Regions from separate parts of the Pseudoalteromonas sp. PSi26 genome, predicted to be linked through region 1. Evidence: predicted binding sites of a transcription regulator. Region 1 holds the regulator's gene; each other region holds the start of a gene.
The links. Region 1 encodes sigma-54, which starts transcription at its own class of promoters, with help from an activator protein. Its sites were predicted from a motif close to GTTGGCACGNNNNTNGNNT; they were not measured.

Region 1 (4,257 bases):
ACTCGAAAGGGGCTCACTAAGCAAGCCAGAGAAGATACACTGAATAATCTATTAGATGAATTTAGCATTCAACACATTCGCGACAGCAAAGGTATGGCATTATCGGGCGGAGAACGTCGTAGAGTGGAGATTGCACGTGCTTTAGCTGCAGATCCAAAGTTTATTTTGTTAGACGAACCATTTGCCGGTGTTGACCCTATCTCAGTATTAGATATTAAAAAAATTATTGAACACCTAAAAAACCGTGGTATTGGCGTATTAATAACAGACCACAATGTGAGAGAAACCCTTGATGTTTGTGAAAAAGCCTACATTGTTTCTCATGGGGAACTGATTGCTTCTGGTACCCCTGAACACGTATTAAATGATAAAACTGTACGCGATGTATATTTAGGCGAGCAATTTAGGCTGTAACATTTACGCCTTATTTATAAGCATCTGCTAGTATTAATTATAACAACTTAAAAGGATTGTTAGAGATACATGAGGCAATCACTACAGCTGCGCATGGGCCAGCAACTTACAATGACACCTCAGTTGCAACAGGCTATTCGCTTGCTGCAATTAAGCACATTGGATCTTCAGCAAGAAATACAAGAAGCGCTCGACAGCAACCCATTACTTGAGGTTGAGGAGCAAGACTATGCCGATGACCTTGCGGGCAAAAATGAGCAAAAAGCGGATAACGATGAAGTTACAGTAAGCGCATCTGCCGATGAAGCCCCCAGCGAGTTCGAACAAGACAGTGGTGAAGCCCTTGCTAAAGATACCGTAAGTGACGACATGGCAATGGACGTTAGCTGGGATGAGTACATGAGTGCAGCCCCTGCATCCTCTTCAGGCCCAATGCCTGAAGATGAGTCTATATATCAGGGCGCATCAACTGAAACGCTTCACGAGTACTTAATGTGGCAATTACAATTAACGCCATTTAGCCCTACAGATGAAGCCATTGCTATTGCAATAGTTGAAGCGGTGGATGATTCAGGCATACTGACACTCAGTTGCGAAGAGATTTTAGAGAGCTTTAATCAAGATAACGACGATGACGTTGAGGTTGAACTTGATGAAATAGAGGCGGTTTTAAAGCGCATTCAGCTATTTGACCCAGTGGGTATTGCAGCACGAAGCTTACAAGAATGTTTATGTATTCAGTTAAATCAGTTTGATAAAGGCACCCCTTTTATTGATGAAACAAAAATGATTTTAACCGAGCACATAGATTTGTTAGCTGCTCGCGACTACCGTACATTAATGAAAAAAACGAAGCTCAAAGAAGATGAGCTTAAAGAAGTAATGACACTTATTCATACGCTTAATCCAAAGCCTGCAGACACAATAGTGCGAGAAGAGTCTGAGTATGTAATACCTGATGTGTCGGTTAAGAAAATTAAAGGCCGCTGGGTAGTTGAACTAAACCCAGACAGCATGCCAAAAATTCGTGTAAACAGTCAGTATGCTGCAATGTCGCGTACAGTTAAATCGAGCGGTGATAGCCAATTTATTCGCTCACATTTACAAGAAGCTAAATGGTTTATAAAAAGTTTAGAAAGCAGAAACGACACGCTTTTAAAAGTGACAAACTGTATTGTAAAGCAACAACAAGGCTTTTTTGAACACGGCCCAGAAGCCATGAAACCTATGGTTTTAAATGATGTTGCCGAAATGGTAGAAATGCACGAATCAACAATTTCGCGTGTAACTACTCAAAAGTATATGCACACACCGCGTGGAATATTTGAGCTTAAATACTTTTTCTCAAGCCACGTAAGCACCGAAAATGGTGGGGAATGTTCATCTACAGCGATACGTGCACTTATTAAAAAATTAATCGCAGCAGAAAACTCAGCAAAACCATTGAGTGATAGCAAAATTGCGGATATATTGGCTGAGCAAGGAATTAAAGTAGCAAGACGTACAATCGCAAAATATCGCGAATCTCTTGCTATTCCACCGTCAAATCAGCGAAAGAGCCTGATTTAAGACGCTAAACAAAGAGGGTAATGCTTATGCAACTAAATTTAACTGGTCGTCATGTAGAACTAACTGATTCATTAAGAGACTATATAAATACCAAATTTGCGAAGCTAGAAAGGCACTCTGATCATATTAATAATGTTCATGTCATTCTTGATATAGAAAAATTAAATCAAAAAGCAGAAGCAACTATTCATGTAAGTGGTGCTGAACTATTCGCATCCACTGAACATCAAGATATGTATGCAGCGATTGATTCACTGATTGACAAGCTTGACCGTCAAGTCATTAAACACAAAGAGAAGCTTGCTCGACACTAATATGATGAAACTAAGTTCACTTATATGCCAGGACTGCAGCAAAGCTGCGGTCCTTTTTAATAGTAAAAAAAGAATTTTAGAGTTTATTAGCGAGCTTGCTCACGATAAATTACCGTATTTGTCTCAACAGGATATTTTAGGCGCCTTGTTAACTCGCGAAAAGCTAGGTAGCACAGGAATAGGAAGAGGCATAGCTATTCCACATGGTCGAATGAGCGGCGCACAAGAACCTTTAGCATTGGTGTTAGTAAGTGAAACACCGATTAACTTTGATGCTATAGACAATCGACCTGTTGATATTTTTGTTGCACTCATCGTACCTGATGGTGATAACCAGCAACACTTAAAGACGCTAGCAACGATAGCTGATAAACTAAAAAATAAAGAATTTTGCAAGCAGCTACGCTGTGCTAAATCGGACGCCGAGCTGTATCAAATTATTGTTGACCAATCTTAATAAATTTAAAAGGTGATTAATGGAGTTGATTATCATAAGTGGCCGTTCTGGTTCTGGTAAGTCGGTTGCTTTACGCGTTGTTGAAGATCTAGGTTATTATTGCGTAGATAACATCCCCGTAAATTTATTACCTTCTTTGGTAAGAAGCGTTTCTGATAACTACGATAAAATTGCAGTTAGTATTGATGTGCGAAATTTGCCAAAAGAGCAAGATGAATTTAATCACATCATTGAATATTTACCGGGTTTTACAAAACCAACACTATTTTATTTAGACAGTGAAGATCAAACATTAATAAAACGTTTTTCAGAAACAAGACGCTTGCACCCTTTATCAATCGATTCGCTACCACTTGATTTAGCTATAAAAAAAGAAAAAGAACTACTTGATGTGCTAACTACTCGTGCCGATTACATTATTGATACTAGCGATTTGAGTGTTCATCAACTCGCTGAATCAATTCGTGAAAAAATATTAGGTAAAAAAGACAAGCAGCTAATTGTCACATTTGAATCATTTGGTTTTAAACATGGCATTCCTAAAGAAGCAGATTACGTATTTGATGCACGCTTTTTACCTAACCCGCACTGGGAACCTGAACTAAAGCCACTCAATGGTTTAGACCAGCCAGTAAAAGATTATTTAGCTAGCCACAGCATTGTTCAAAAATTCACATGGCAAATACAAACCTTTGTGCAAACATGGCTACCTCATTTAGAACGCAATAACCGTAGCTACTTAACGATTGCTATTGGTTGTACTGGCGGACAACATCGCTCTGTATATTTAGCGCAAACAATTGGTGAAAGCTTTGCTGTTACGCATCCCAATGTAAAAATACGCCACAGAGAACAAGAAAAATAATTTACATAAACTAATAACCTGTTCAGCTTCGATAGAGTAATGTATGCGTATAGAAGACACTTTTTTAATACAAAATAAATTGGGGCTACATGCCAGGGCTGCGACAGTATTAGCCCAACTCGCTGTTAAATTTGATGCCTCAATCACTTTATTTCAAGATGACAAAGAAGCTGCTGGTGATAGTGTATTAGCACTGATGCTACTTGAAAGTAGCCAAGGTAAAGAAGTTAAAGTGGTATGTGAAGGACCTGATGCAGAACAAGCTTTAAATGCTATTGGAGAGCTTATTTCGCAACGATTTAATGAAGAAGAGTAGCGTTAATTTTTAACATTTAGATAAAATAACTATAATCAAAATAACTGGCTGCTAGGTCGTACTCCCCCACCCACTAGGTAACAGTTACAGTATATATAAAGGACGCCAATGCCCGAAGCTTTTGAACAAGACTACCCACTACAACAACTAAAGCAAGTGACTAAGTCACTTAATAGTGGCCAGTTTGTTCAAGTTAGACGCATGCTCGCAAAAACAGCCCCATGTGATACGGCTTTATTACTAGAATCCTCTCCACATAAAATTCGCCGATTACTTTGGCAACTTGTTGACCCTGATGTTCAAGGTGATGTACTAGAAGAAT
Region 2 (4,257 bases), on a different contig from region 1:
CTGGTAAATCTGGGCTAGCACCGCTTAGCATTGCCACAATACGTAATGGTAAATTGCCTTGATCACCGCGCTCTTTGTACACTTCCCATGTGGCTTTATCTATGCCAGCGTCATGAGTAGAAGTAATACCTAGGCTTAATAAGTGCTTACCTGCGGCATCTAGCGAGTTGCTAATATCTTGTTTTGAAGGGGCTGGCATGTGCTGAACAATTAACGACTCAGCTTTATCAACAAAAATACCGGTAGGGTGACCAAATTCATCTTTTATTACTTCACCGCCTTTTGGCGATTTTGTATCAGCGTTAATGCCCGCAAGCTCAAGCGCTTTTGAGTTAACCCAAATTGCATGGCTATCAACACGAGATAAAACAACCGGACGATCGCTTACTACTTTGTCTAAATCTTTAGCGGTAGGAAAGCGCGTATCTGGCCATAACTCTTGGTTCCAGCCTCGGCCGATGATCCAACCTTGTTTGCCTTGCGCAAATTGCTTTAGTTTATTTGTAACGTCATCAACCGACTTAGCGCCGCGTACATCTAACTGCGATAAGTTATCTCCTAGCCCAATAACATGGCCGTGGGCATCAATTAAGCCGGGCAGTAATGTGTTGCCTTCTGCATTTACTAATTTGGCATCTGGAAAGCTTTCTTTTAGTGTGTCGCCGCCTACTTTTACAACTTTGCCATCTTTTATAACCAAAGTGCTAAATTGTTGAAGCTCGCCTTTTTGCATTTTGCCTTTATAAAGCGGGGTATAACCATTGGCATTATAAATAACTTTGGTTTGCGCAATCGCAAAGCTAGAGCCTGTAAAAAGGCTGGCAAGCACAAGTGGTTTAAGTATTTTTTTGAGTAACATAGGGCACTGTTTTGTTATTTTTAGTGCAATAACACTAGCAAACCCTTTTTTAGAATACCAATAGGATGCGATAAGCTCGTAAAATAGACAGTTAAAGCTAAGCTGGTTGCTTAGCTGTTAAATTAATTACCTAAAACCTTAAGTCAGAAAGGTTACTTATGTAAGGGCTACTTACTGGCATATAAATGGTATTCGCTCAGTGTTAGCCGGCCGTCTTTATCTTGGTCGTAACGAATAAACTTAGACCACAAGGCGGGGTCTATTAAGGCTTCAGAACGCGTTAAAAATCCGTCTTTATTTCTATCTATTTTTTTAAACTGGTTGTTAATAGTGTCACTTGCGGCAAAGCTTGATGCACTAAATACGGTTAGAGTGCATAAAATAAAAAAGTGTATGGGATTCATTAAAATACTCAGTAAAGATTGTTAGTAAGGTAGTTTTTAAATTCAATTAATGAAATTTGTTTATCTTGGTTTTTATCCCACATTATAAACGTGCTAAGTAACTGGGGCTGGCGTTCTAATTCGTTATGAGTAAGGTAACCGCTTTTATCTGTATCAAGGTGATCAAAGCGCTGTTTTACATCAAGTGCTAAGGCATTAAAACTTAAAATCAACGCTATGGTGGTTACAAAGTAACGTATCTTCATGGTAGTCCTTCCAAAAGGGTAATTAAGTTGTATTGAATAGTGAGGTATTACGCTTAATGAGATAAAGCACTTGCCATAATTTAACTCCCAACATTAAATCCTTTTACACATTCCCTCAGGGATTATGGCAAATGCTTTAGTACACTTTACAAGTTAAAAGCTTAAGCAAAACTTAATCTGTTATGGCTTAAAGTTTTCAAACTCAGCTTTAGAGATCATCTCGTCGTTGTCTTCGTCTAAATCGGTAAACTGCCTAAGTAGCTCTTTATCCTGCTTGGCTTCAACAAACGAGATACTTCCGTCCATGTTTGTATCTAAGTGTGCAAATCGCACGGCCGAAGGAGAAGCTAATACCGTTGCACTGATAGCTAAAAATAATAATAAAAAAGCAGCAATAAGTTGTTTCATAATTTCATTCCTTTTGAAGTTAATTTATTGGATAAATTTTCTGAATTCATTTAGCGACAACTGACCATTTTGGTCTGTGTCTATTTGTGCAAAGTTTTCCTTAAGCACGGCGTCCATTTTTGCCTCGGCTTCGCTTAACAGGCCGTTGCTGTCCTTATCGAGTTCATTAAACGTAGCGTCAACGTCCATAGCGTATGCGCCTGTATTCACTAAACCCAACGCAAGTAATGTTGAAAAAACCAAAGTGTTAATGTTCATGTGTATTTCCCTATTAAATTTATTTATTACACCCATTACAAAAAGGGTGCCAAATTTTATTTTTATTTACTTTCAATGAGTTATGTTTTTTTGGTTTGGGGTTGTAGGTAAAAATTACACTGACTGTGTGTAATTTTGTGTAAATACAGCAACAGGGTTGAAGGTATTTTTTGTGATCTTAGTTAAATCAATCAGTTGTGCTGTTGCTGTTTAGCAACAAAATGGCGATTTAAAATGAATATGGTTCAGCATGTGTATAGGCGGTATTGATAATAATAGGCGCGTTATTTACTTACAGAGTTTACTGCAATGGCTGCAACGTTTGCTAAACATTACAATGCAATGCTTAATTGGCGCCCTAATTTAATAGGGCAGTTTGCGTTAAGCATGCTGCTGTCGTTATTGCCACTTTCTATTGTGGTTATTGTTTTTTTAAATGCGTTAAATAAACAGCTAGCAACCACCCAGCAAATTGTGAGTAACCATTACCAGCTCACAAAATCGTTCGCTAATTTAAAGCAAGACCTTAATAGCGTTGAGCGCGCAACAAGGCAAAATTGGGTGTTAAAAAGTGATGCGCTCAACACCCTCATTGTTGATAAATGGGAATCGTCTGTGCAGAGCATAAATGAACTCAAACACATTAATGCAAACCCAGACTACATAAACCAATGGACACAGCTTTTAACTATTTTGCAAACAGCACAACACCAGCTCGTTGAGAAAAAACAGCAAAAAGCAGAGCTCTTCTTACCCATAAGCGAGTCAATTACAGAGCTCACAGTGTGGCTCAAAAATAAAAACGAAGCGCAAATAACCCATAACCAAAACGAGCTAGCCAGGCTACAAGCGTCGTTTATAAATTGGCTAGTGGCACTTATTCCTCTTACTTTATTGGTTGGCGGCGGCTTTTTATGGCGTATAAGTTTGCGCTTAAAAGGGCTTACTAGGGTTATTGATAAGCTAGGGCAGGGTGACTGGCAGCAAAAAATAGCCGTAAAAGGCTCGTCAGAGTTAGTCGAACTCGGAGAAAAACTACAGTGGGTACAAACTCAGCTGTATATGCTTGAGCAACAAAAGGATACGTTTTTACGCCACGTAACACACGAACTTAAAACACCACTTGCCTCTATGGTTGAAGGAACCGATTTACTAACCGATGAAATTGTTGGCCCTATTAATAACGAACAAAAAGCGGTGCTTGCTCTGATCACTCAATCTACGGTGCGCCTTCGCATGATGATAGACAGCCTACTCAGCTATAACGCTATTAGAGCAACGATAAACAGCTCAAGCGAGGTTAATATTGATCATTTAATTAAAAAAATTAATGGTCATTTTGAGCATCGTCTAACGGCACGAAAGCAACGTATTCAGTGGCAAAACTCTGTTTCAAGCACTGTCCTTGCGCTTCCTAATGAACTAATAGAAATGATGCTAATTCAGTTAATTTCAAATAGCTTAAAATTTTCTGATGATAACCAAGGTGTGACTGTAAATTTAAAATGCGAGCAACATCAGCTGTGTTTGGTTGTGGCCGATAATGGCTGTGGCATTAAAGAGCACGAAATAAAGCATATTTTTAGTGCGTTTTATCAAGGTAAACATGACCAAAGCATTACCTTACAAGGCAGTGGTTTGGGCCTAACAATTGTAAAAGAAACGGTTGAGCAGCTACAAGGCACATTAAGTGTTGAGAAAAATAAACCACACGGTTGCCGTTTTTTAATAAAAATACCAATCAGTAAAAATTTAGGAGTTAATTAACAATGCGCATACTCACTATTTTATGTGTGCTTGCAGGTAGCTTAATTGTATCGGGGTGTGAGCTTAATAATGGCACGCAAGCGCTGGGCAGTAATAAAACATCAAATACTAAAAACGTATCTCCTAGTCCCAAGGCAATGCCTAAATTAGCCCCTGTTTATCCCTCTGCTGAGCGGGTTATAGCGCTTCATGCAAATCAATGTGGTGGGTTTACATTGCCACCAACAAAGCGGTCATTTAAAGGTGAAAATGAGCTAAAAGCATTTTTTAAATTTATGTGCTTAAAAGTAAGTACCGACCCAAATACAGTAATGAC
Region 3 (4,257 bases), on a different contig from region 1:
TAGGACAACAAATAGTATCTGAAATCTTAAGCTCGCCTAAACCTGTTACAGTAACGATGTTACCAGCATAAGCTTTATCAGTGTCGATACGCTCAAGGCCTAGGTAGCTTTGTACTGAACCAATCTTACCGTTACGAGTCGTGCCGTCAGCGCTGATAACTGTAACTTGTTGATTAGTCGCAACAGAACCACGTTTAATACGACCAATACCGATTACACCTTTATATGAGTTGTAATCAAGCTGAGAGATTTGCATTTGGAAGTCACCTTCAGGATCTGCATCCGGTGGTGATACTTCATCAACGATCATCTTGAACATAGGTTCCATGTTGTCTGATGGCTCGTCTAAATCTAATGTTGCCCAGCCGTTGATAGCTGATGCGTAAATTACTTTAAAGTCTAACTGTTCATCAGTTGCACCAAGGTTATCGAATAAATCAAAGATTTGATCCATAACCCAATCTGGGCGTGCACCTGGCTTATCAATTTTATTGATAACTACGATTGGCTTTAAGCCTTGCGCGAATGCCTTTTGCGTTACGAAACGCGTTTGTGGCATTGGACCTTCTTGAGCATCAACAAGTAATAATACTGAGTCAGCCATCGAAAGTACGCGTTCAACTTCACCACCGAAATCGGCGTGTCCCGGGGTATCTACGATATTGATGTGGTAGTCATTCCAAGAGATAGCTGTGTTTTTAGCTAAAATGGTAATACCACGTTCTTTCTCAATGTCGTTTGAGTCCATCACGCGCTCTTCGTTACCGCCGCGTGTTTCTAATGTACCTGATTGCTCAAGTAGTTTGTCAACCAGAGTTGTTTTACCGTGGTCAACGTGCGCGATAATCGCTATATTTCTTAACTGTTCGATGCTCATATATTTACTCAGAGAAATTAAATTCTCAATGATCCTGCAAGATCTACGCACTCATCTGCGTTTTCACGAGATGTCCAAGCATAGGATTTAAAAGGGCGCATATTATCCCTCATTAATGACATGGATGAAAGTTTATCCAATACAATTTTCAAAACTTTCTCAATACTTTTACTAAGTATCTGTTTTATATATGACAATTATATGAAATAAATTGTCATTATTTTTTCAAAAATGCAGTTTACACTATTTAGACGATATTTTTGGCACTCTTTTACATTTAGGTTATGCTAATTTCGAGCGATTAAATTAACAACAAATTGTAGTGCACATAGTCTGCACCAAAGTGGAATTTAACCGCACCATATTGGTGCTATTTTATGCCCCACATTGTAGCAACTAAGTTTTTTTAACCTATAAACATAGAGTTATAAAAATGGCACAAAATCAGCTTAATAAATCCCAAAGCAATTATGCAGCAATAATAAAACCCAATAGTTGGAGGACACATGTCACAATCGGTTTTAGATTTTATTAAAGAAAATGACGTTAAGTTCATTGATTTACGCTTTACTGATACAAAGGGTAAAGAGCAACATGTATCTATTCCTCATCACCAAGTTGATGAAGATTTTTTCGAAGACGGTAAAATGTTCGACGGTTCTTCAATTGCTGGTTGGAAAGGCATAAACGAATCAGACATGGTATTAATGCCTGTTGCTGAATCAGTAAAACTTGACCCATTCACTGAAGAAACAACATTAATCGTACGTTGTGACGTTGTAGAGCCTTCTACACTTCAAGGTTACGAGCGTGACCCACGTTCAGTTGCAAAACGCGCTGAAGAGTACATGAAGTCTACAGGTATCGCTGATACTGTATTATTTGGCCCAGAGCCAGAGTTCTTCCTTTTTGACGATGTTAAATACAAATCAGACATGTCTGGTTCAATGTACAAAGTTGACGCTGTAGAAGCGGCATGGAACTCAGATAAAGATTACGAAGGCGGTAACACTGGCCACCGTCCAGGTGTTAAAGGCGGTTACTTCCCTTGTTCACCTGTTGATTCTTCACAAGATTGGCGTTCAGCTACCTGTTTAGTACTTGAAGAACTAGGTCAAGTAGTAGAGGCACATCACCACGAAGTAGCAACAGCTGGCCAAAATGAAATTGCAACTCGCTTTAACACTATGGTTTTAAAAGCAGATGAAATCCAAGAAATGAAATATGTTATTCATAACATGGCTCATTTATATGGAAAAACAGCTACATTCATGCCTAAGCCAATTGTTGGCGATAACGGTTCTGGTATGCACTGTCACCAGTCTTTAGCTAAAGACGGTGTTAACTTATTTGCTGGTGATAAATACGGCGGTCTGTCTGAAGAAGCGCTTTACTACATTGGCGGTATTATCAAGCATGCTAAAGCTATTAACGCATTTGCTAACGCATCAACTAACTCGTACAAACGTTTAGTACCAGGCTTTGAAGCGCCAGTAATGCTTGCATACTCTGCACGTAACCGTTCTGCTTCAATCCGTATTCCAGTGGTACCATCTGCGAAAGGTCGTCGTATCGAAGTACGCTTCCCAGATCCAACAGCTAACCCATACCTTGCTTTCTCAGCAATGCTTATGGCTGGTCTTGACGGTATCAAAAACAAGATTCACCCTGGTGATGCAATGGATAAAGACTTATACGACTTACCAGCAGAAGAAGCAGCAGAAATTCCACAAGTTGCATCTTCACTTGGTGAAGCATTAGATGCATTAAGTGCTGACCGTGAGTTCTTAACTCAAGGTGGTGTTTTCACTGATGACCTAATCGATGCTTACATTGCACTTAAAGGTCAAGAAGTTGAAAAACTTAACATGACAACTCACCCAGTTGAGTTCGAAATGTACTACAGCTGTTAATTTGACACTGTAAAAGAATGTGTGTTCTCAAGCCCGCTTTGCGGGCTTTTTTAATGGTAAATTAAATTAAACTCCACTAAAGTTAAGCAATCATAAAAATTGCAGGGTAGCAGTGTGAATAGTAAGATTTTATTGCTAATAATTATTTTAGGATTAAGTAATTATGGTTATGCGGGCGAAAAAAGAATTTACGCTTGGAAAGATCAAAATGGCGTTTTAGTGTTTTCAGATACACCGCGTAAAGGTGCTACAGAGGTAAAACTCTCTAGCCAAAGTTTAACTATGACCGCTAAAGATATAGCGACTCTCAGCAGCCAATCCCATACTAAAAAAACAGGGTTTGGTATCGCCATTATGTCACCTGAGCACAATCAAACCATTCATGAAAATACCGGCACAATATATGTCACCAGCCGCGTAATGCCGAGCTTCAAAGCAGGATATACCATTCAATTGCTTGTTAATGGAGAAGCAAACGGCCCTGCAATAAATAACTCAGTATTTGCAATTGCTGATGTTGAAGCCGGTGAACATATGCTTCAACTAAGACTGTTTAACGAGAAAAACCAAATTATCGCTGTGAGCGAGCCACGTATATTTAATATGCGCAGAAAAGGCAAAATCCATAGCAATTAAAGCAAAACTTAATACTTAGGCGCAGCAGCTCATTTAAGATAAAACCTGGCCTGTAAACACCTGCGCACTAAAATGGTGCAAATATGATTAATAACAAAAATTTTAGCCCAGAATTGCTTGATGCCATATGGCAAAATCAAACAACGGCAGTTATGCTTCTCGATAAAAATTTTACCGTTTTTTATGCCAATACCAGTACCAGTGAGTTACTGGGGCTTGCCACTAAACGCTTACTCGAACAGCCCTTTGATACCCTTTTTAATTACCATTCAATTGACTTAAAACGCATCGCACAGTTTTCATTAATTGATGGCGTTGATTGCCAACAACACAGAGCTGACGTAGTCTTTAGCGATTCTCGCCATGCCAAAATGAGTGTTAATTCCAGGCGAATTAACTTTAAAGGTACTGCGTATATTTTATTAGAATGTCGTCAAACAGACGATGAAATAAAGCACGATCAAGCTTCAAATCAAATGCATCAATACCAAGCAGCACGTAACTTAATAAGAGGCTTGGCACACGAAATTAAAAATCCTTTAGGTGGAATTCGCGGAGCGGCGCAATTATTGCAATATGAGGTTGATCAGCAAGAAAGAAATCAATGCGCTGAGCTCATCATTGAGCAAGCAGACAGATTACGTGAACTAGTAGATAGACTTTTAGGGCCTAATCAACTGCCACAAAAATCTTACGTTAATATACACCAAGCGTTAGAGTCGGTAGTGAAGTTAAGCACACTCGATAATTGTTCAAATATCGAATTGAAAAAAGATTACGATCCTAGTATCCCAGATGTGTTTATTGATCAGAGTAAAATACAACAAGTGG

Region 2: the regulator sigma-54 is predicted to act here: its motif matches at 2,210-2,228, upstream of ACFI34_RS02420 (EF-hand domain-containing protein).
Region 3: the regulator sigma-54 is predicted to act here: its motif matches at 1,310-1,328, upstream of glnA (glutamate--ammonia ligase).

Annotation. Positions count from the first base shown of each region.
Region 1 covers NZ_JBHNYT010000016.1:73,423-77,679, reverse strand. The annotation lists gene lptB (LPS export ABC transporter ATP-binding protein) at 1-414, shown strand, start outside; gene ACFI34_RS15935 (RNA polymerase factor sigma-54) at 484-1,983, shown strand; gene hpf (ribosome hibernation promoting factor) at 2,010-2,297, shown strand; gene ptsN (PTS IIA-like nitrogen regulatory protein PtsN) at 2,302-2,754, shown strand; gene rapZ (RNase adapter RapZ) at 2,774-3,619, shown strand; gene ACFI34_RS15915 (HPr family phosphocarrier protein) at 3,663-3,935, shown strand; gene mgtE (magnesium transporter) at 4,044-4,257, shown strand, end outside.
Region 2 covers NZ_JBHNYT010000002.1:83,010-87,266, forward strand. The annotation lists gene ACFI34_RS02400 (amidohydrolase) at 1-859, opposite strand, end outside; gene ACFI34_RS02405 (EF-hand domain-containing protein) at 1,027-1,263, opposite strand; gene ACFI34_RS02410 (EF-hand domain-containing protein) at 1,272-1,508, opposite strand; gene ACFI34_RS02415 (EF-hand domain-containing protein) at 1,689-1,916, opposite strand; gene ACFI34_RS02420 (EF-hand domain-containing protein) at 1,941-2,174, opposite strand; gene ACFI34_RS02425 (sensor histidine kinase) at 2,484-3,941, shown strand; gene ACFI34_RS02430 (hypothetical protein) at 3,944-4,257, shown strand, end outside.
Region 3 covers NZ_JBHNYT010000011.1:52,393-56,649, reverse strand. The annotation lists gene typA (translational GTPase TypA) at 1-877, opposite strand, end outside; gene glnA (glutamate--ammonia ligase) at 1,384-2,790, shown strand; gene ACFI34_RS12835 (DUF4124 domain-containing protein) at 2,905-3,426, shown strand; gene glnL (nitrogen regulation protein NR(II)) at 3,510-4,257, shown strand, end outside.